3 regions of the Cupriavidus sp. 05N39 genome follow, and region 1 is predicted to be linked to each of the others. Evidence: predicted binding sites of a transcription regulator. Region 1 holds the regulator's gene; each other region holds the start of a gene.
The links. The regulator LexA, encoded in region 1, represses DNA repair genes until DNA is damaged. The targets are predictions, from matches to a motif close to ACTGTATNNNNATACAGT.
Positions count from the first base shown of each region.

Region 2: imuA (translesion DNA synthesis-associated protein ImuA) is a predicted target of LexA. The motif match lies at 2,746-2,763, and genes of this name have one in related genera.
Region 3: AC1DN0_RS22415 (PA0069 family radical SAM protein) is a predicted target of LexA. The motif match lies at 3,026-3,043, and genes of this name have one in related genera.

Region 1 is NZ_JBFTNE010000158.1:9,256-14,760, forward strand. It holds gene priB (primosomal replication protein N) at 1-242, opposite strand, end outside; gene rpsF (30S ribosomal protein S6) at 317-691, opposite strand; gene AC1DN0_RS38490 (asparaginase) at 793-1,791, opposite strand; gene lexA (transcriptional repressor LexA) at 2,016-2,672, shown strand; gene AC1DN0_RS38500 (hypothetical protein) at 2,782-2,949, shown strand; tRNA gene AC1DN0_RS38505 (tRNA-His) at 3,119-3,194, shown strand; gene AC1DN0_RS38510 (hypothetical protein) at 3,393-3,668, opposite strand; partial or broken gene AC1DN0_RS38515 (DUF808 domain-containing protein) at 4,452-5,392, shown strand.
Region 2 is NZ_JBFTNE010000115.1:31,038-37,674, forward strand. It holds gene AC1DN0_RS34815 (TauD/TfdA family dioxygenase) at 1-493, opposite strand, end outside; gene AC1DN0_RS34820 (LysR family transcriptional regulator) at 643-1,575, shown strand; gene AC1DN0_RS34825 (IclR family transcriptional regulator) at 1,771-2,511, opposite strand; gene imuA (translesion DNA synthesis-associated protein ImuA) at 2,810-3,670, shown strand; gene AC1DN0_RS34835 (Y-family DNA polymerase) at 3,603-5,162, shown strand; gene AC1DN0_RS34840 (error-prone DNA polymerase) at 5,209-6,637, shown strand, end outside.
Region 3 is NZ_JBFTNE010000047.1:50,787-57,423, reverse strand. It holds gene AC1DN0_RS22425 (D-amino acid dehydrogenase) at 1-1,284, opposite strand, end outside; gene AC1DN0_RS22420 (Lrp/AsnC ligand binding domain-containing protein) at 1,394-1,897, shown strand; gene AC1DN0_RS22415 (PA0069 family radical SAM protein) at 1,916-2,998, opposite strand; gene AC1DN0_RS22410 (LysR family transcriptional regulator) at 3,215-4,135, opposite strand; gene AC1DN0_RS22405 (NINE protein) at 4,169-4,657, opposite strand; gene AC1DN0_RS22400 (hypothetical protein) at 4,922-5,326, opposite strand; gene AC1DN0_RS22395 (PQQ-dependent sugar dehydrogenase) at 5,502-6,632, opposite strand.

The sequences.
Region 1 (5,505 bases):
CGGTGCTTGCGGGCCAGGAATCCTTCGCAGTCGAGCATCGCGCCGAGCGGAGTCCGCTCAAGCCGCTGGCCGATCTGACCGATTCCCATGGCGGCGATGGCGAATTCCACCTGCCTGGGCGTTTGCGCCTCGACCGTCTCGCCCGCGTACTGCAAGATGCAGTTGACAACGGGGACCCCGGCCGGGGTGTAACGCAAGGCATCGCGTTCCGCGAGCGTTGCGCAGAGCCTTAGCTGGTTCAACGCACTCTCCCGCACCGATGCCCGCACTTGCCGCCGCGGCGTTCAACGCCCACGGCAACCACAACAGTCCGCACTTAGGCGGCCTGGACTTCGCTGGTCTGTTGCGCGGCCTTGCGGGCTTCTTCGCGCTGCACTTCCTTCATCATCGGGGACGGTGCGGTTTCGGCCTTCTTGGTCTGAACGATGAGGTGGCGCAGCACCGCGTCGTTGAACTTGAACGCGTGTTCGAGTTCAGCCAGGGTTTCCTTGCCGCATTCGATGTTCAGGCAAACGTAGTGAGCCTTGGCCAGCTTCTGGATCATGTAGGCCATCTGACGGCGGCCCCAGTCTTCCACACGGTGGATCTGGCCTTCCTGCGACGTGACCAGCGTCTTGTAACGCTCGATCATGGCCGGAACTTGTTCGCTCTGGTCCGGATGGACGATAAATACGATTTCGTAATGACGCATTGACGCTCCTTTTGGATAAGCCGCCCGGGCGCCATGTCCGGTGCAGCAAGGTTGGATAGCCTTAAAGTATAGCGTGCTTTTGCCTTTTGGAGCAAGCCGCCTTAGTTTTCGGCGAAGAGCGCCTGCAACGCAGCGGGATCCGCAGCCAGTCCGGGCGTTGTCGCCAGGGCCAGCATCAGGAGCACGCGCGCCTTATATGGATTGAGATCGCCTGCAGAAACGAAGGCACCTGAAGCCGGTCGTGGAGGTGCCGGCATTGCCACATGCCCTGCCCCGGTGCGCGAGCTACGCACCACGGCCACTCCCGCCCCGGCCGCGTCCACCAGCGCATCGACCAGCGACTGGTGAACCGACCCGTTGCCTGCGGCCGCCACGACCAGCCCCGCCACACCTGCCTGCGCCAAAGCATCCACCACCAACCGGCCGGGCTCCGCGTAACTAGCAATAATCTCCACCTGCGGCCACTTGCACGGCACGGCCCAGGCCCGGTCCGGCAACAGCCGGGGCGCACGGACAAATCGCACGAGGTCGTCCTGCACGAACCCGATCGGGCCAGCCAGCGGCGACACAAAAGCGTTGACCGCTGACGTATGTCCCTTCACCACATCCCGCCCGGCATGGATTTCCTGATTAATCACCAGTAGCACGCCCTTGCCCGCCGCCCCGGCGCTGGCAGCCACCCGTACCGCGTCCAGCAGGTTCAAGGGACCATCGGCCGACAGGGAGGTCGAAGGCCGCATCGCCGCCGTCAGCACCACCGGCACCGTGCCCACCCATGCCAGATGCAGCAGCATTGCCGTCTCCTCCAGCGTATCGGTGCCATGGGTAATCACAATGCCCGCCACATCGGCCTGCGCAGACCAGAACGCAACGCGTTCAACCAACCGGGCCCAGAGGACGAACGACATGTCCTTGCTATCCACCTGCGCCACCTGCTCCGCCTCGACGCGGGCCACGGCACCGAGCGCCGGCACAGCATCAAGCAGCGCCGTCACAGGCACCGTGGCCGCCTGGTACTTCGCGCTGCTRGCAGCACTGGATGAAGAACCGGCAATGGTGCCACCGGTAGCAAGCACGACGACACGAGGCAGGAGGGACATGGCGAGATAGAGATCGAAAGCCAGAAAGGTTAAGCAGCGAGCGAAAAATTAGGCTGCAAGTGCCGCGAATTGTAACGCCCAGGCTCACGCCGCACGGCGCGGTGAGCCTCGCCTGACGCACCTGTCGATGCGCAAACTCCCAAAATTCCGCTTGCACTTCACTCGATACTGTATAAAATCACAGCATACTGTTTAAACATACAGTGCTTTCCAACACGGCGACCATGGCGACCCTGACACCGCGACAGCAGCAGATTTTCGATCTGATTCGCAGCAGCCTCCAGCACACGGGCTTTCCGCCCACACGCGCCGAGATCGCCGCCAAGTTCGGCTTCTCATCGCCCAATGCTGCCGAGGAACACCTGAGGGCTCTGGCCCGCAAGGGCGTAATCGAACTCACCCCCGGCGCCTCGCGCGGYATCCGGCTCAAGGTTTCGCGCAGCGACTCAGAACTACCAGACCAATTCTCGCTGCCAATGGCCGGCGTGATGCAACTGACGCTGCCCCTGGTCGGGCGCGTCGCGGCCGGTAGCCCGATCCTTGCCGCAGAACACATCGATCGCCAATACCAGGTCGACGCTTCGGTGTTCGACGTGCAACCTGACTACCTGCTCCGGGTACGTGGCCTGAGCATGCGGGACGCCGGCATCCTCGATGGCGATCTGCTTGCGGTCAAGCGTGCCAGCGAGGCCCCGAACGGCAAGATCGTCGTTGCGCGACTGGGAGACGACGTCACCGTCAAACGCCTCAACCGCCGCGGCGACTCGATCGAACTCATTGCCGAGAATCCCGATTTCCCCAGCATCATCGTGCGCCCCGGCCGCGAAGAATTCTCTCTGGAAGGTATCGCCGTCGGCTTGATCCGACCCAGCGGCTTCTGACGAGTGCGGCTGAGGCGGGCAAGCCCGTATCACGCCGACGCCCGATTGTGCCAACGCCGCCCGCTAGTCGGGCACCGCTAACTGTTGTTGCAAGTCACCAGGTGTAGCCATGCTGCCAGCCAACCGCCTCTCCGCCCGCCGCCCCGTCAAGCCCGTACCATTCCGCCAATCCAAAGGCGTGCGTATCTACCAGGGTGCGCAACGACGCACCATGGTGGGCAGCATGGCAGCCATCTGCCGCATGCTTGAGCTGGAGGAGTCGGCCAAGCTTTCATAGGTGGGTTACGGCAGCACTCACTTGCGCGCGTCGCGGTAACCGACCTAACCGGCTGAAATCGCATAAGGCAGCGCAGAGAAAAAATTTGTGCAGAGTGCTAGCCATCCGCCTTTTGGTATTGTATGATCTTGTTCTTCGTTGCTCAGCAGCCAGCTGAGCAACCTCTACGGTGGCTGTAGCTCAGTTGGTAGAGTCCAGGATTGTGATTCCTGTCGTCGTGGGTTCGAGTCCCATCAGCCACCCCAAGAATTTGCCCTGCAAAACAGCGCCTTAACCAAGGCGCTGTTTTCATTTGTGCATCCCAAAGCCGGGTTCCATTCCCGCCATCCTCCCACGGTGGGAATACTTGCAACCGCCGGTGTCAGCACCACCGGCTCGATCTAGCCTGCTTCAGCATACCCCTCCCCCGTTTCTTCCACGCAGCGACCTCTCCCATCCCTTAGCTAGTCCGCAAGAGGGAATCCAAATTCGCCGCGCTCCAGATCTCGTTCAAATGCGACTGTCCACGAAATGCCGGTAGCTGCGGGATAGACTTGGACGTCTCCGCCCACTCGGGCGACAGTGATTTTCCGGGGGATATGACTCGCCCCGCTGCCTCGCGAAATGCCCTCTTCCTCGCTCACCTCGAAGTCTTCTCGAACAAATCCATGCCGCGCGCAGGCGGATTCAAAGTCGCCGCGTTCATTCACGGGCAATTCGTGGAACAGCTTTTGAACCATGGCTATCTCCCAGAGCCTGGCAAAATCCTAGCATGACGGCAAACCAGCGCGCATAGCCAGAAGCGCCAGGCATGAGCCTCATCGAGCGAATGAGAGTGCGGAATCAAAGTTCTACGAGGTGCCTAGATGCTCAGCGCCAGGAGCATCTCACACGATGGCGATTGCACAAGCGAACCTTGACCAAGCGATTTTGGACTCCGCTGAACATTATCGCCGGGCGATTGCCAACGCTTAACAGGCGCGTCTCCTGACTATCACGGCTACACCTGGGCCGACCGATAGCGGGGGGATCGTCAGCCACCGCAGGTCCGTTGAGTACCGCAGTAAGGCGCCTGGCAAAGCATCGTGCGACAGGTTCACAGTAAAAATCAGCCATCTCAAAAGCAAATCAGATCGAACTGCTCTTGCCTGGATCGCATACCCACTAGGTATGGCAGTTCGTCATCCAGCCATTCGATGGGCAAACTCGAATGGATGCGCTGCCCCTCCTGACGCAATTCGCGAGTTGGCTCCACTGCCACGACGCGACGCCCAAGCCGCGCAACAGGAATGACGCGACAAGCATTGATTTTAGATATTTCCCCTACGGCCGAGGAAGCGAACGGTTCTCGCTCGATTTTAGCCTGCAAGCTAACAGCCCACTGAAGGCGAACCGCCAGGATCGCCCCCAAATAGAGTGGGTATGGGATCAATCGCCGTCTTTCCATATGGCAATATCTTGCCATGCGGCCTTGATCACCTGAAGGGCCTCTCCTACTCAGCACCGACATGGGAGCTTGAAATATGGCCGGCACCAGCCTGCTTTTGTTGATCGACGACATCACCTCGATCCTTGACGATGTGGCAACCATGAGCAAGGTGGCTGCCAGGAAGACCGCTGGTGTCCTGGGCGACGATCTTGCCCTCAATGCGCAACAGGTCAGCGGCGTGAAAGCCGATCGCGAGTTGCCGGTTGTGTGGTCGGTTGCGGTGGGTTCTTTGCGCAACAAGGCGATTCTGGTACCGGCTGCGCTCGCAATCAGTGCTGCGACCCCTTGGGCGATCGTGCCACTGCTGATGGTGGGCGGCGCGTTCCTTTGCTACGAAGGATTTGAAAAGATCGCGCACCGCTTCATGCACGGAGAGTCACGGAGCGAAGTAGATCCTCCTGGCGAGCATCAGGCACAAGATCCTCCGACGGATTCAGCAATTGACGAGAAGGCGAAGATCCGCGGCGCGTGCGCACGGATTTCATCCTGTCCGCCGAGATCATCGTGATCTCACTGGGGACCGTCTCCGGCGCGCCGTTTGGTACGCAGGTGGCCGTGCTGTCCGCCATCGCCCTCGTCATGACAGTGGGTGTCTACGGGCTAGTGGCCGGCATCGTCAAGCTCGACGATGCCGGCCTGTATCTTAGTCAGAAAGCCTCCACCCTCGCGCGAGCCGTGGGCCGCGGGGTTCTTCGGCTGGCGCCTTGGCTAATGCGTATACTTTCCGTTGTGGGTACCGTGGCAATGTTCCTGGTTGGCGGCGGGATACTGGCACACGGATTTCCTGGCATGCATCGCCTGACGGAGGTAACAACGCAAATGCTTGGGGAAGTACCGTTGCTCGGCAGTGGACTGGAAATAGCGGCACCGATGCTGATCAATGCGATGATCGGTCTGCTGGCCGGGGCGTTGGTTACGATCGGCTTCACGGCAGTGAAGCGAGGAATGCGGGTTCTTCTGCCGTCATCGCGCTAACTTGCGACTGGACCTGTACCTTGTGCTGGCGATCGCGGACAAGAAGGTTTGCTTGAAGCAGGCTTTAATCGGCCTTTTCGCCACGAGCGGATCAGAGCGCTGTGCTTGTTTCG
Region 2 (6,637 bases), on a different contig from region 1:
GTGCCATGTCGTACGCAAAGTTGCGCGCATCGGCGATGGTAGTCGCACCGCCCACGGGAGCCGTGACTCGCGAGAAGAAGGCGATACGCTTCGGATAATGGCGCCGGTATGCCATTTCCGAATGCACGCCAAGCCCGGCGCTGGCTTCCAGCCTTGTGGCCTCCATGACTTTGCCGCTGATTTGCGTGCGCGGGGCGCGTCCGCCCACATAGCCGTCCTCAAATGGCGGATATTGATTGACGATGTCAGCAAAATCATCGGTTTCCGGCGTCGGGAAGCCTCGCAGCACAATGCCGCCATGCTTTGTGATGAGCTGTTCCAGGACCGGCTTCACGCGCCGCGTCCAGGCGCGAAATTGGGCACGGTCCAGCAACTCGCCTCCCTTCGGCTCGATGAACAGCGGCGGCCGTCCGGTTTGGAGCTCATGGCATTGCACGTCCTTGCCAAGCGCATCGATGAGGTGCGGATCGAGGGGTTCCGAATTCGTATTCATAGCAGTCTCCAAGTTGTCTGAGTCGGTGAAGCCTGTCGCATCGGGGGTCAACTCTATCCGCCGCAAGGTCTGGCAGTGATTCCCCGGTTGGGTTAAGCGATTCCATTCAGGCATACTTCGCGGAGACTTCAATACAGGCCGGAGGTGCCATGCGAATCGACGACCTGCGGGTGTTCCTGCTTGTGGCGCAACACGGAAGCCTGCACCGGGCGACGGAACACATTGGGGTGACGCAATCGGCCTTGTCGAAGGCGTTGGCACGGCTTGAGGCCGATGCGGGGATGCGCCTGTTCGAGCGCACGGCTCGCGGCGTCACGCTCACGCCGGTTGGACAGACGCTGCTGGAGCGGGCAAGAAACGTGGTGCTGGCAGCCAACGATCTCCAGGGGGAAGTGGAGGCACAGGCCGCGGCGCGCGCAGGAAAAATCAGGCTTGCGGCGACGCCCTACCTCTTTTCCTGGTTGCTGTCCCCCGTGGTCGCACGCTTCCTTGCCAGGCGGCCGCTGGCGACTTTTTCCATTGAGACGCGGCTGACGCAGGGAGCCATACTATCCCTGCAGTCGGGGGATGCGGACCTCGCTTGTGGCGGGATGACCGCCAATGTGCCGCGCGATGTCAGCCACATTCCGTTACGGCCGCTGAGGTTGCAAGTGGTCGCTCGGTCAGGCCATCCCAGACTCGGCGCTTTCAAGACCCTGGCGGACCTGGCGCAAGAGCGCTGGGCGCTGCCGCAGGCGTCGTCCAGCTTGTACCAGGTGCTGGCAGATGAGTTTGCCAACAATGGCTTGCCTGCGCCGCTCGTTGCCGTGGAATGGACTGGATCCGGCATTTCCATTGCCGAACTCCTTCGGGATACCGATCTGCTCGGCCTTGTACCGCAGCGCACGCTTATGCAACCCGAAGGCCGGGATCTCAGCGTGATCGGCGAGCCGGACATGTTGCGGCAGCCGGAAATCGCCATGTTCTGGCGCGCCGATGGCTATCTCTCTCCGCTTTGCATTGAATTCCGCGATGAGCTGGTTGCCTTTTGCAAGGAAGACGACGCAACTGGCGGCAGGGTTGAGCACGCGCTCCGGCTTTGACCGCGCCGGACTGCCGCGGCAGCGGTGGCTTCATGTACGGCGAAATGACCTTCCACTTGCCATCGCGGATCTGTGAAAGCGGCCTTCAGCGTAAGTCAGCGGGGCGACCGTGGCACGGAGCAAGGGGGAGCGCTTTTAATGATGAAGAGGACGCCGCAATGCGTAGGCCGCCGATTTCTATGCGTCGTGGGCAGCTCAGGTGTCAGCCATCAGCGAATCACGGACTTCGCGCATGGCCGTCAAATAGGCCTCCTGGTTCTTTCTCATGCGCTCCGCGGGCCCGGCCAGGGAAATGCCGACCGGCTGGCCGCCCAACCATCCGGACACCGCCAGCCCGTGGACGCCCTCGCTGCCTTCTTCCCGCGCCTCGTATCGGCCAAGGTCGCGGCCGTGCGCCACTTGCGCCATCAGTTCGTCAACGTCAACCACTGTGTGCTCGGTGAAAGGACGAAGCTTGCTCTTGCCAAGTATTGCGCGGGCTTCGTCTTCCGGCAGGAGTCCCAGCAGCGCCTTGCCCAGTGCGGAGGCGTGCAAGGCCGCCCGTGAGCCGACCTCGATGATATAGCGCAACGGCATCCGGCTCGGCTGCACGGCAACGACCTTGACAGCGGTGGTATCGAGTACACCGAAGAAGACGGTCTCATTGGTTTTTGCGCCCACTTGCTCGACGGCTTCCTGCGCTAGTGTCGTCAGGGGATCGTTTTCGGAGATCTGGCGCGCGGTTTCCAACAGACGGGCGGTCGGGTAGAAGCGCCGCGTGCGGGATGTGCGCATCAGGTAGCCGAGCGAATGCAGCGTATGCAATAGGTCAAGGGAACTGCTCTCGGCAACCGAAAGCAGACGAGCCACATCGGAATTTGACAGCTCGCGTTTTTCCCTGGCAAACAATTCAAAAACTGCCATGGTGCGGCTGGCTGCGGGGATCAGGGTGGGCATGCTGGTTTCAAGAAGTGCTGGCTGGAGATACAGTGGCGAGTAGCACTATACGATATTTCGTAGTATAGGGGAGCAGCCAAAGGCGGGGTGTGTTGCGGAGCTGTGAGCGAATGCCACGGCCATCGCTTCCCCAATCGCCGTCGCACAGCGTTTAACCGAACCATGGCGAACGCTAACTATTGTCAGTTTCCACATTGTCGACCCCGGCTTTGCCTCCTTGCGCGCTTCCGTGATACTGTACAAACATACAGTAATCAGAAATTTCCACCCGGTCCCCAAGCCGGGGCGCAAGCATCACATGACCACCCATCTCTCCCCAGCCTCGCCCGCCGCCGACCGGCAGGGTGCGCTGGACGCACTGGAACGACGCTATCCCGGCCTGTGGCGGGCGGGGCAGCTCGGCCATCTGGGCCGCGCGGGCAGCGTGCCGGCCTTGCCCACCGGCCATGCGGCGCTCTCGGCCGAGTTGCCAGGCGGCGGCTGGCCGATGGGGGCGCTGACGGAACTGCTGCTGGCCGACGCCGGCGTGGGCGAGTTGCGCCTGCTGCGCCCGGCGTTGCTGGCGCTGGCGGCGGCACAGCGCCGGGTGGCGCTGGTGGGGCCGCCGTACCTGCCCAATGCGATGTGCCTGGCCGAATGGGGTTTGCCGGCAAGCCAGCTGTTCTGGGTGCGTCCGCCCGCTGGCGCGGGCCGGGCCGCGGCCCAGGCGGATGTGCTGTGGGCGGCGGAGCAGGTGCTGCGCAGCCAGGCTTTTGGCGGGGTGATGGTGTGGCTGCCAACGGCGCGTCCCGAGGCGCTGCGGCGCCTGCAGGTGCTGGCGCAGGCGGGCGACGCGGTGGTCTGGGCGTGCCGCCCGGCCGGCGTGCTGCACGAGTCGTCGCCGGCGGTGCTGCGGCTGCTGTTGTCTCCGGCACCCGGCAATGTCTTGTCGATCACTTTTCACAAGCGGCGCGGCCCGGTGCGCGATGCGCCGCTGGTGCTGCCGCTGGGCGAGATGATGGCGGTGCCGGCCAGGACCGCTTCGCCGTCCGCGCCGCCGCCGGTCCCTTTCAATTTCCCGGTTTCCCAAGCCGTTGCGGGAGAGCAAGCCCATGTCGTACTGGATCGCGGTGCATCTGCCGCGCCTGTCGCTGGACGCGTTGCAGCCGAACTGGCCTGAGCCCGCCGCGCTCCCGGCTTCCTCCGGCCTGCTGCACCACCGGGTGCCGGTGGCGGTGATGGAGCGCGAGCGGGTGGTGCTGGCCAACGGGCCGGCGGTGGCACTGGGGGTGCAGGCCGGGATGCGGCGTGGCGGCGTGCAGGCCTTGTCGGCGCAGGTGGTGCAACTGGAGCGCGAGCCGGCCGCCGAGGCGCAGCTGATGACGGCGCTGGCGCTGGCGCTGCTGCACTTCACACCGCATGTGACGGGCCATCCCGATCCCGATGCGGCTACCGTGATGATCGATGCCGGCGCCAGCCTGCGGCTGTTCGGCGGCCATCTGGCGCTGTGCCGCGCGGTGTATGCGCGGGTGCGCCGGCTAGGTGTGTTTCCGCAGCTTGGCTGCGGGCCCACGGCCTTCGGGGCGGCGTGGCTGGCGGCGCAGCCGCTGCGGCGGGACCGCCGTGGCGCGATGGTGCGGCCGGCGCGGCGCGCGGTGCGGGCTGCTCGCATGGCGCGGCTGCTGGACCGGCTGCCGGTGGCCATGCTGCAAGGCGTGGCCGACGACGGCTGGCTCGACGGCATCGGCTGCCGGACCGTGGGCGAGGTGCGGGGCCTGCCGCGTGCCGGCCTGCGGCGCCGGCTGGGGCCGGATCTGCTGGCGCGGCTGGACCAGGCCTATGGCGAGGTGCCGGTGCGCTTTACCTGGTTCAGCGCGCCGGCAGCCTTCGCGCAGCGCATGGAGCTGCCGGGCCGTACCGAGTCCGTGCAGGGCGTGATGGCGGGCGCGCAGCGCCTGCTGCTGGCGCTGGCCGGCTGGCTGGCGGTACAGCAGGCGGGCGTGACGCGGCTGGTGCTGCGGCTCGAACACGAGCGCTACCGGCTCGGCACCGAGACCCCGTCTACGCCGGTGACGGTCAGCCTGGCGCAGCCCAGCCGCGATCCGGTCCATCTGTCCAGGCTGCTGCAGGAGCGGCTGGACAAGGTGCAGTTCAGCGTGCCGGCGGTGGGCCTGATGCTGGTGGTGGAGTCCATGGAGACCTGCCTGCCGCAGAGCGATTCGCTGTTTCCGGAACCAGGCGGCACGCCGGCCGAACTGGGCCGCCTGCTCGATACGCTGATGGCGCGGCTCGGCCGCGAAAACGTGTTGCAACCCCAGCCGTTGCCCGACCACCGGCCCGAGCGCGCCAATCGCTGGTGCCCCGTCGACGAAATGCCGGCGCGCGCGCCGCAGCCGGCCCCGGCAGGCGCCATGCCGGAGCGCCCGGCGTGGCTGCTGGACAAGCCGATGCCGCTCACCGTGCAGCGTCACCGGCCCTGTCATGGCGGCCCGCTGACCTTGCTCTCGCGGCCGGAGCGCATCGAGAGCGGCTGGTGGGATGGCGCGCTGGCCACGCGCGATTATTTCGTCGCCGAACGTGCGGATGGCCTGCGTTGCTGGGTCTATCGCCAGCGTCCCGGGCACGAGGAGAGCGGTGAATACCGCTGGTTCCTGCACGGCCTGTTCGCCTGAGATTCGCCTGAGCCTTTGCCTCCCTGTCATGTCCAGCAAGCCCGCCATGCCCTCGTTTTCCGCTTTGCCGCCGGCGCTTTCCGCGTTGCTGCCGGTATTGCCGGATTATGTGGAGCTGCACTGCATTTCCAATTTCACGTTCCTGGATGGGGCGTCGCATCCGGTCGAGCTGATCGAGCGCGCCTTTGCGCTGGGCTATCGCGGGCTGGCGCTGACCGATGAATGTTCGGTGGCCGGCACGGCGCGCGCGCATCATGCGCTGAAGGACCTGCGTGAGCGCATCGGCGACGCCGCGGCGCGCAGCGCGGCGCGATTGGCCGCGGGGCTGGATGAGGATGGCGACGATGACGATCTCATCGAGGACGACGGCGAAGAGGGCGATCAGCATGACGGCGGGCATGGGGTGGATGATGAATCCCTCGCCGTGCCGGATGCCACGCCCGCCGCCGGCGACGCCTTGGCCCCTGGCGAAGCCACCCAGGCCCGCCTGCGCCGCCATGAACGACTGGACGCGCTGGCCCGCGCCGCGCAGGATTTCCGCCTGCTGGTCGGCAGCCGCTTCACGCTGACGGACTCCGCCGGCCAGCCGGTGCTGCGGCTGGTGCTGCTGGCGCAGGACCGGGAAGGCTTTGGCAACCTGAGCGAACTGATCACCCTGGGGCGCATGCGCTCGGAGAAGGGCAGCTACCGGCTCCACCCCGACGACCTGGCCGCGCCGCCGCAGCCGGAACAGGCTCACCTGCGCGGCATGCCCAACTGCCTGGCGCTGCTGCTGCCGTCTTATTGCCCCGAGCCCGAGGCGTTGCTGCAGCAAGCGCAATGGATGCGGCAGACCTTTGGCGCGCGCGGCTGGATCGCGCTCGAACAGTTGCAGGGCCATGCCGATGCCTTGCACCGGCTGCGTCTTGCGGACGCATCGGTGCAATCCGGCGTGCCGCTGGCGGCGGCCGGCGCGGTGACCATGCATGTGCGTTCGCGCAAGCCGCTGTCCGATGTGCTGAGCGCGATTCGCGTGGGCCAGCCGCTGTCCGGGTGCGGCATGACGCTGGCGCCCAATGCCGAGCAGCACCTGCGCATGCGGCAGCGCTTGTCCCGGCTGTACCCGCGCGAGGCACTGGCGCAGACGGTGCGGATCGCCTCGCTGTGCGATTTCTCGCTCGATACGCTGCGCTACGAGTATCCGGAAGAGCTGGTGCCCCCCGGTGAGACCCCCTTCAGCTACCTGCGCCGCGAGACCATGAAGGGTGTGCTGCGGCGCTTCCCCGGCGGACTCAAGCCCGAGTGGCGCAAGCAGTTGAAGGAGGAGTTCGAACTGATCCGGGAGAAGCAATACGAGCCCTTCTTCCTCACCGTGCACGACATCGTGCGCTTTGCCCGCGGGCGCGGCATCCTGTGCCAGGGGCGCGGCTCGGCGGCCAATTCGCTGGTCTGCTATTGCCTGTTCATCACCGAGGTGGATCCCGGCGATGCCAACA
Region 3 (6,637 bases), on a different contig from region 1:
CGCGGCGCGAGTTCCCGGGCGCTTGAGATAACGCGCGACCGAGAGGTCGTCGGCGCGGATCGCCGGCGAAGTGCCGGACACCAGGTCCGACAACAACTTGCCCGAACCGCAGGCCATGGTCCAGCCCAGCGTGCCATGGCCGGTATTGAGCCAGAGACCCTTGAGCGGCGTGGGGCCGACGATGGGCGTGCCGTCCGGCGTCATCGGGCGCAAACCGGTCCAGAAGCTGGCGCGGCTGACGTCGCCGGCGCCGGGGAACAGGTCGGTCACCACGTGTTCCAGGGTGCGGCGTTTGGCCGGGTCGAGCGTGCGGTCGTAGCCGACGATCTGGGCCATGCCGCCGACGCGAATGCGATCGTCGAAGCGCGTGATCGCAACCTTGTAGGTTTCGTCGAGCACCGTGGAGACGGGGCTGCGGTCCGCATCGGTCATCGGCACCGTCAGGGAGAAGCCCTTGAGCGGATAGACCGGGAGGTTCGACAGGCCCGGCAGGAAGTTCTTCACGAACGGCGTCGACCAGCTGCCCAGGGCCACCACCACCAGGTCCGCGGTGACGGGCTCGCCGCCGATCATGGCGCCGGTGACGGCATCGCCCCGGGTCAGCAGGCCGTCGATGGAGCGGTTGTATTGAAACTTCACGCCCAGGCCTTCGGCCATCGCCGCCAGTTTCTGGGTGAACAGCTGGCAGTCGCCGGTTTCATCGTTGGGTAGCCGCAGGCCGCCGCTCAGCTTGTGGCTGACGGCGGCCAGGGCTGGTTCGCTGGCGGCGAGTTCTTCGCGCGATAGCAACTGGTAGGGCACGCCGGCTTGCTCCAGCACCGCAATGTCCTTGGCCGCGCCGTCGAGCTGCTCGTCGGTGCGGAAGATCTGCAGGGTGCCTTGCTGGCGGCCTTCGTAGGCGATGCCGGTATCGGCTCGCAGGGTGCGGATGCAGTCTCGGCTGTACTCGGCCAGCCGCACCATGCGTTCCTTGTTGACGGCATAGCGGTCGGCGGTACAGTTCATCAGCATTTGCCACATCCACTGCAGCTGGAACAGCGAGCCGTCCGGGCGAATGGTGAGCGGCGCGTGCTCCTGGAACATCCATTTGATGGCTTTGAGCGGCACGCCAGGCGCTGCCCACGGCGACGCGTAACCCGGCGAGATCTGGCCGGCATTGGCAAAACTGGTGCCAAGCGCGGGCGCGGCCTCGCGGTCGATCACGGTGACATCATGGCCGGCACGGGCCAGGTACCAGGCGCTGGTCACGCCAATTACGCCACTGCCAAGAACGAGAACGCGCATAGTCGGGGGCTCACAACCAAGAAATAGTGTGGATAGAGTATTTATCTCTATACTATTGAAATATGTGCAGTCATAGTTGTCGTAATTTTTAAGGAAACAGGAAGAACTAATGAGAACAAGTCGTCAGCCCGTGCGCAGCCTGGACCGGCTGGACCGCAAGATCCTGGCCTTGCTCCAGGCGGACGGCCGCATGTCGATGAAAGAGCTGGCGGAAGCGGTTGGCCTGACCATCACGCCGTGCATCGAGCGGGTCAAGCGCATGGAGCGCGACGGCGTCATCATGGGCTACTACGCCCGCCTGAATCCCGTGCTCCTTGGCAGTGGCCTGCTGGTGTTCGTGGAGATTTCGCTTGGCAACAAGTCGGGCAATATGTTCGAGCAGTTCCGCCGCGAGGTGTTGCGTATTCCCGAGGTGCTGGAGTGCCACCTTGTATCGGGCGATTTCGATTATCTGATCAAGGCCCGCATCCGCGAGATCGGCGAGTATCGCCGGCTGCTGGGCGACATCCTGCTGCAGTTGCCCGGCGCCGCGCAGTCCAAGAGCTACGTTGTGATGGAGGAGATCAAGGAGACGCTGGCGATCGCGGTCGACGAGAAGGCACCGCACGCCTGAGACCCTGCCGGCATCTGTCTAGAACAATGACATCTGTGGCGTTGCACCGGCCCTTGAGAAATGTTCGGTAGTCAGGGGATGGCGTTCGGCGTTTAGCCCATGGCGCTGGCAGGCRAGCTTGAAACGCTTGCGCAGCAGTTCGGCAAAAATGCCGGTACCTGTCATGCGCGTGCCGAAGTTGGAGTCGTAGGCCTGGCCGCCCCGCATCTGCGCGATCAGGCTACGGACATGCCGGGCGCGCAGCGGATGGTAGGTGGCCAGCCACTCGGAAAACAGATCCGCTACCTCGCGCGGCAGCCGCAGCAGGATATAGGCGGCTGTCTTCGCGCCAGCGTTGGCGCCCGCCTCCAGGATGGACTCCATTTCCGGGTCGGTCAGGCTTGGGATGACGGGCGCCACCATCACGCCCACGGGAATCCCGGCCTCACTCAGCGACGCGATGGCTGCGATGCGACGTGCCGGTGCGCTCGCCCGCGGTTCCAGCGTGCGGGCTATCTCATTGTTGAGCGATGTGACCGACATATGGACCCGGACCAGGTTCCTGGCCGCCATGCGCTGGAGGATGTCGATGTCGCGCGTGACAATCCCCGACTTGGTCGTGATGGCCACCGGATGGTTGAACCGTTCCAGCACTTCCAGTATGCCCCGTGTGATGCGGAGTTTGCGCTCGATGGGCTGGTAAGGGTCGGTATTGGCGCCCAGCGCGATGACCGATGGCGTGTAGCCGCGGCTGCCTAGTTCGGCCTGGAGCAGCTCYGCGGCGTTCTCCTTCGCGTACAGGCGGGTTTCGAAGTCGAGGCCCGGCGAAAGTCCCAGATAGGCATGGCTGGGTCTGGCATAACAGTAGATGCAACCGTGCTCGCATCCTCGGTAAGGATTGATGGAAGCATCAAAGGGCAGGTCCGGCGACTGGTTGCGCGAGACGATGCGTTTCGCCTTCTCCGTGAAAACAATGGTCTGGATCTGGGGTATCTCTGGCTCATCAAGGGCTCGTGACTCATCGTCGACCCGTTCGCGGGTCCATGCATCGAAGCGGCTGACGTTGTTCGAGCGCGCCGCCCGGCCTTTGAGCGGGCTGGAGGAGGGAGGTCGGGTCGTCACGTTGGCAGTCCTGCGGCTACGATTGATACTGTATAAATATACAGTGCCCAACAGCTCGCCGGCAAGGAGTAAAGGGTGGATGTCCCTGGAAGCGGAAGATTTGGAGAATCGCGCACGACGTGGTCTGTGCGGGACGGCGGCTCGGCAATGGGTATTCCTGCTGCAGCACTTTGCAAAAACAGCCAGGTGTGTCTTGCGGTGCGGGAGCCAGGCCAGTCAGGCAGGCGGTGCTGCCTCGGGGCGGTCCCAGTAGGGCGGGGAGCCGAAGCGCGCCGCAAAGAAATCGGTAAAGGCGCGGGTTTTTGCCGGCACCTGCCGGCGGCTCGGGTAGACCGCCCAGATCGATACCGACGGCAGCACCGGATAATCCGGCAGCACGTTGACTAGCGCGCCACTGCGCAGGTAGGGGCCGACATCCCAGGTGGATTTGAGCGCGAGCCCCATGCCAGCCAGGATCGCATCCCGGATGACCTCGCCGTTGTCCGTGCGGAGATTGCCGCTGACGGCAATCGCGGTCTTGCCCAGCGCCGTGTCGAACTGCCAGGAGGCCTGGTCGCCAAGCACGATGCAATTGTGGTTGCGCAGATCCTCCGGGTGCCGTGGCGTGCCATGGGCGGCAAGGTAGGCGGGCGAGGCGCAAATGGCGCGATGGCTCGGGGCAAGCGGGCGGGCCACCAGCGATGAGTCGGGCAGGGCACCCATGCGCAGCGCCACGTCTACCCCGGCCTCCACTAGGCCGATCACCTGATCCGTCAGCCGCAGGTCCAGCGTCAGGCCGGGGTAGGCGGCAAGGAAGGCTGGGATGGCCGGAGAGACATGCTGGCGGCCGAAGGATGCGGGCACCGTGACGCGCAGTATTCCGTGTGGTGCTTCCGCCCCCCGGCCTACCGACTGCGCGGCCTGGTCGGCCGTGTCGAGCAATTGCCCGGCATGCTCAAGAAAGCGCTGTCCGTCTCCGGTCAGCGAAATGCGCCGCGTGGTCCGGTGCAGCAGCCGCGTGCCGAGCTTCTGTTCGAGTAGCGCCAGGCGGCTGCTGGCCGATGACGTGGACAGCCCGAGATCGCGCGCCGCCGCCGACAGGCTGCCCAGCGCCGCCGCGCGCACGAACACCGCGATATCCAGCAGGTCGAAGTGCATGGCGCCTGGGCCCCTGGGCCTTGGAACTGCTAATTACTGCGAAAGGGCGCGAGCGGCTTCGACCTGGGATTCGAAGAAGGTCTGGAAACTGATGGCCAGGCCGGCCATCAGCAGGCCGGTTCCGATCAGCAGCGACAGGATGACCAGGATCACGACCGGCCAGCCAGACCGGGTCGGCTTGCCATGGGGATTGAAGCGGGCATCCCATCTATCGTCCGGGCGCAGGCCGTACACGATGGCTGCCAGGAAGGCGCTGATCACCGATGTGCCACCGGCGATGGCAAAGGTCCAGTCCAAGGCCGGCGTGCCGGCGCCAGTCTGTATCGAAATGACGCCGATGACCCCGGCCAGGGCCGCCAGCAGGTGAGCCCATGCAAACTTGTCGCGCAAACCACCCAGGTAGAAGCGATGCAAGCCCAAACTGCCGAACAGGAAGGCAAGCGCGACCGTGAGCAGTTTGGACTTGCCCGGAAGCGGCTTGACGAGTGCGGTGGCGGCTGGAACTTGGGTAGCGGCAGGCATGAGGCGGCAACTAGGTTGATGGCCGGCCAGGGGGCGGCCGGCGCAAGATCAGATCAATGCCAGTCAAGCTGGCACCGGCGCTCATTGTACGCTGGCCTCAGGCGCGGGCGCGGGAAGGCCGGGAGCGATGCGCGTCGGACGGCGAAGCATTTGGGAGTTCCGTGCGCGGCACAGCCGGGAGGAGGGGGGTAGGGGAAAGGGAGGCGGATCCCGCCGTTTGGAGGGCAAACAGGCGGGGGAGGGAAATGCAGGTGTCAGGCGGACCTAACGGCCGCCGTCGCGTCCCCGCGCCTGCCAGCCGGGGCCGGTGCCGGGACCGCGCTGCTCGCCGCGCGCGTTGTCGCCTTGCGCGTTGCGATCGGGTGGGCGGCCGCGCTCGTCATCGCGCTCCTGGGGAGGCAAGGGGCGACCGTTAAGGCGGTCATCAGCGCGGGCTCGGGCTTCCATTCTTTCGATCTGGGCGCGCACATGGTCTTGCCGTTCGGCGCGTACGCTAGCCATCTCCCAGCCACCCTGGCCGCGCGCGTTACCATTGCCCGCGGTCCGGCCTTCGGGCCGGCTGTGTTGCCAAAACGCGACCTGCGCATGGCTGACAGCATTGAGGCCGAGCACTGAAACGGCCAACAGGATGCCAGCCACCGAGTCGCGCAGGAAGGTGCGGGGGAGCATGCGGAATCCCAGTATCCTGTCGCGCGGTGAGTTGTTCGAGATATGGGTTCATGGTACGCACGGGCCTTCGGGACGCATATGCAAAAGCCGTTACTGGTGTAACGGATTGTTTCGCCTCACCCGGTACGTTTCGCAGCTTGCCTGCGGGCAATGCGGGGAGTGGCGTTTCAACGCCTCACGGCGCGTAGCGGATACGGTAAATGGCGCCCGCCGTGTCGTCGCTGACAAGCAGCGAACCATCCGGGGCGACCAGGACATCGGCCGGCCTGCCCCAGGCTTTGCCGTCTTGCAGCCAGCCTTGCGCGAAGACTTCCTGGCGCACTGCCTGGCCACTCTCGTTCAGCACTACCCGGACAATGCGGTAGCCGACCTTCGTGCTACGGTTCCAGCTGCCGTGCTCGGCAATGAAAATATTGTTCCGGTATTCGGCGGGAAACTGTGAGCCGGTATAGAAGCGCATCCCGAGCGAGGCGACATGCGCGCCCAGCTTTGCGGCCGGCGGCTCGAACTCCGAGCAGTTGCGCTGCTTGCCGAACTCAGGGTCCGCGACGCTGCCGGCGTGGCAGTATGGATAGCCAAAATGCTGGCCGGCACGGGTCAGGCGGTTGAGTTCGTCGTCTGGCACGTCGTCTCCCAGTTGATCGCGCCCATTGTCCGTGAACCACAGCTGGCGCGTGACCGGGTGCCAGTCAAAGCCCACCGAATTGCGCACGCCCCTGGCTACTACCTGCAGGTCGGACCCGTCGGGCTTCATCTTCATGATATTGGCGTAGCGGTTTTCATCAGGCTTGCAGATATTGCAGGGTGCGCCAACCGGGACATAAAGATAGCCATCCGGACCAAAGGCGATGAACTTCCAGCCGTGGTGGGTTTCGGAAGGGAAGCGATCGCTCACCACGATCGGTTTTGGCGGGGTGTCGAGCCGGGCTTCGATGTCATCGAGCCGGACGATGCGCGAGACCGAGGACGCATAAAGGGCCCCGTCGCGGAAGGCCACGCCTACCGGCATGGTCAGGCCGGTGGCGATTGTCCTTGCCCTCGGGTCAGGCGCCAGCGCGTTGCTGATTGCATAGACCTTGCCCTGGCCAAGGCTACCGATAAAGAGGGTGCCAGCCGGTGACATGGTCATGCCCCGTGCTTCCGGCACATCCTGGCTCAGCACGTCGATGCGGAACCCCGGCGGCAGCTGGATCTGCTCCAGCGGCAGGGCCGTGCCCGCGCTTGCATTGGGGCTGAACCAGGCCGCCGCGGCGAAAGTGGCTGCAAGCAGGGCGCGGAAGGCGCGAATGTGAAGGTAGGAACGCACGGCAA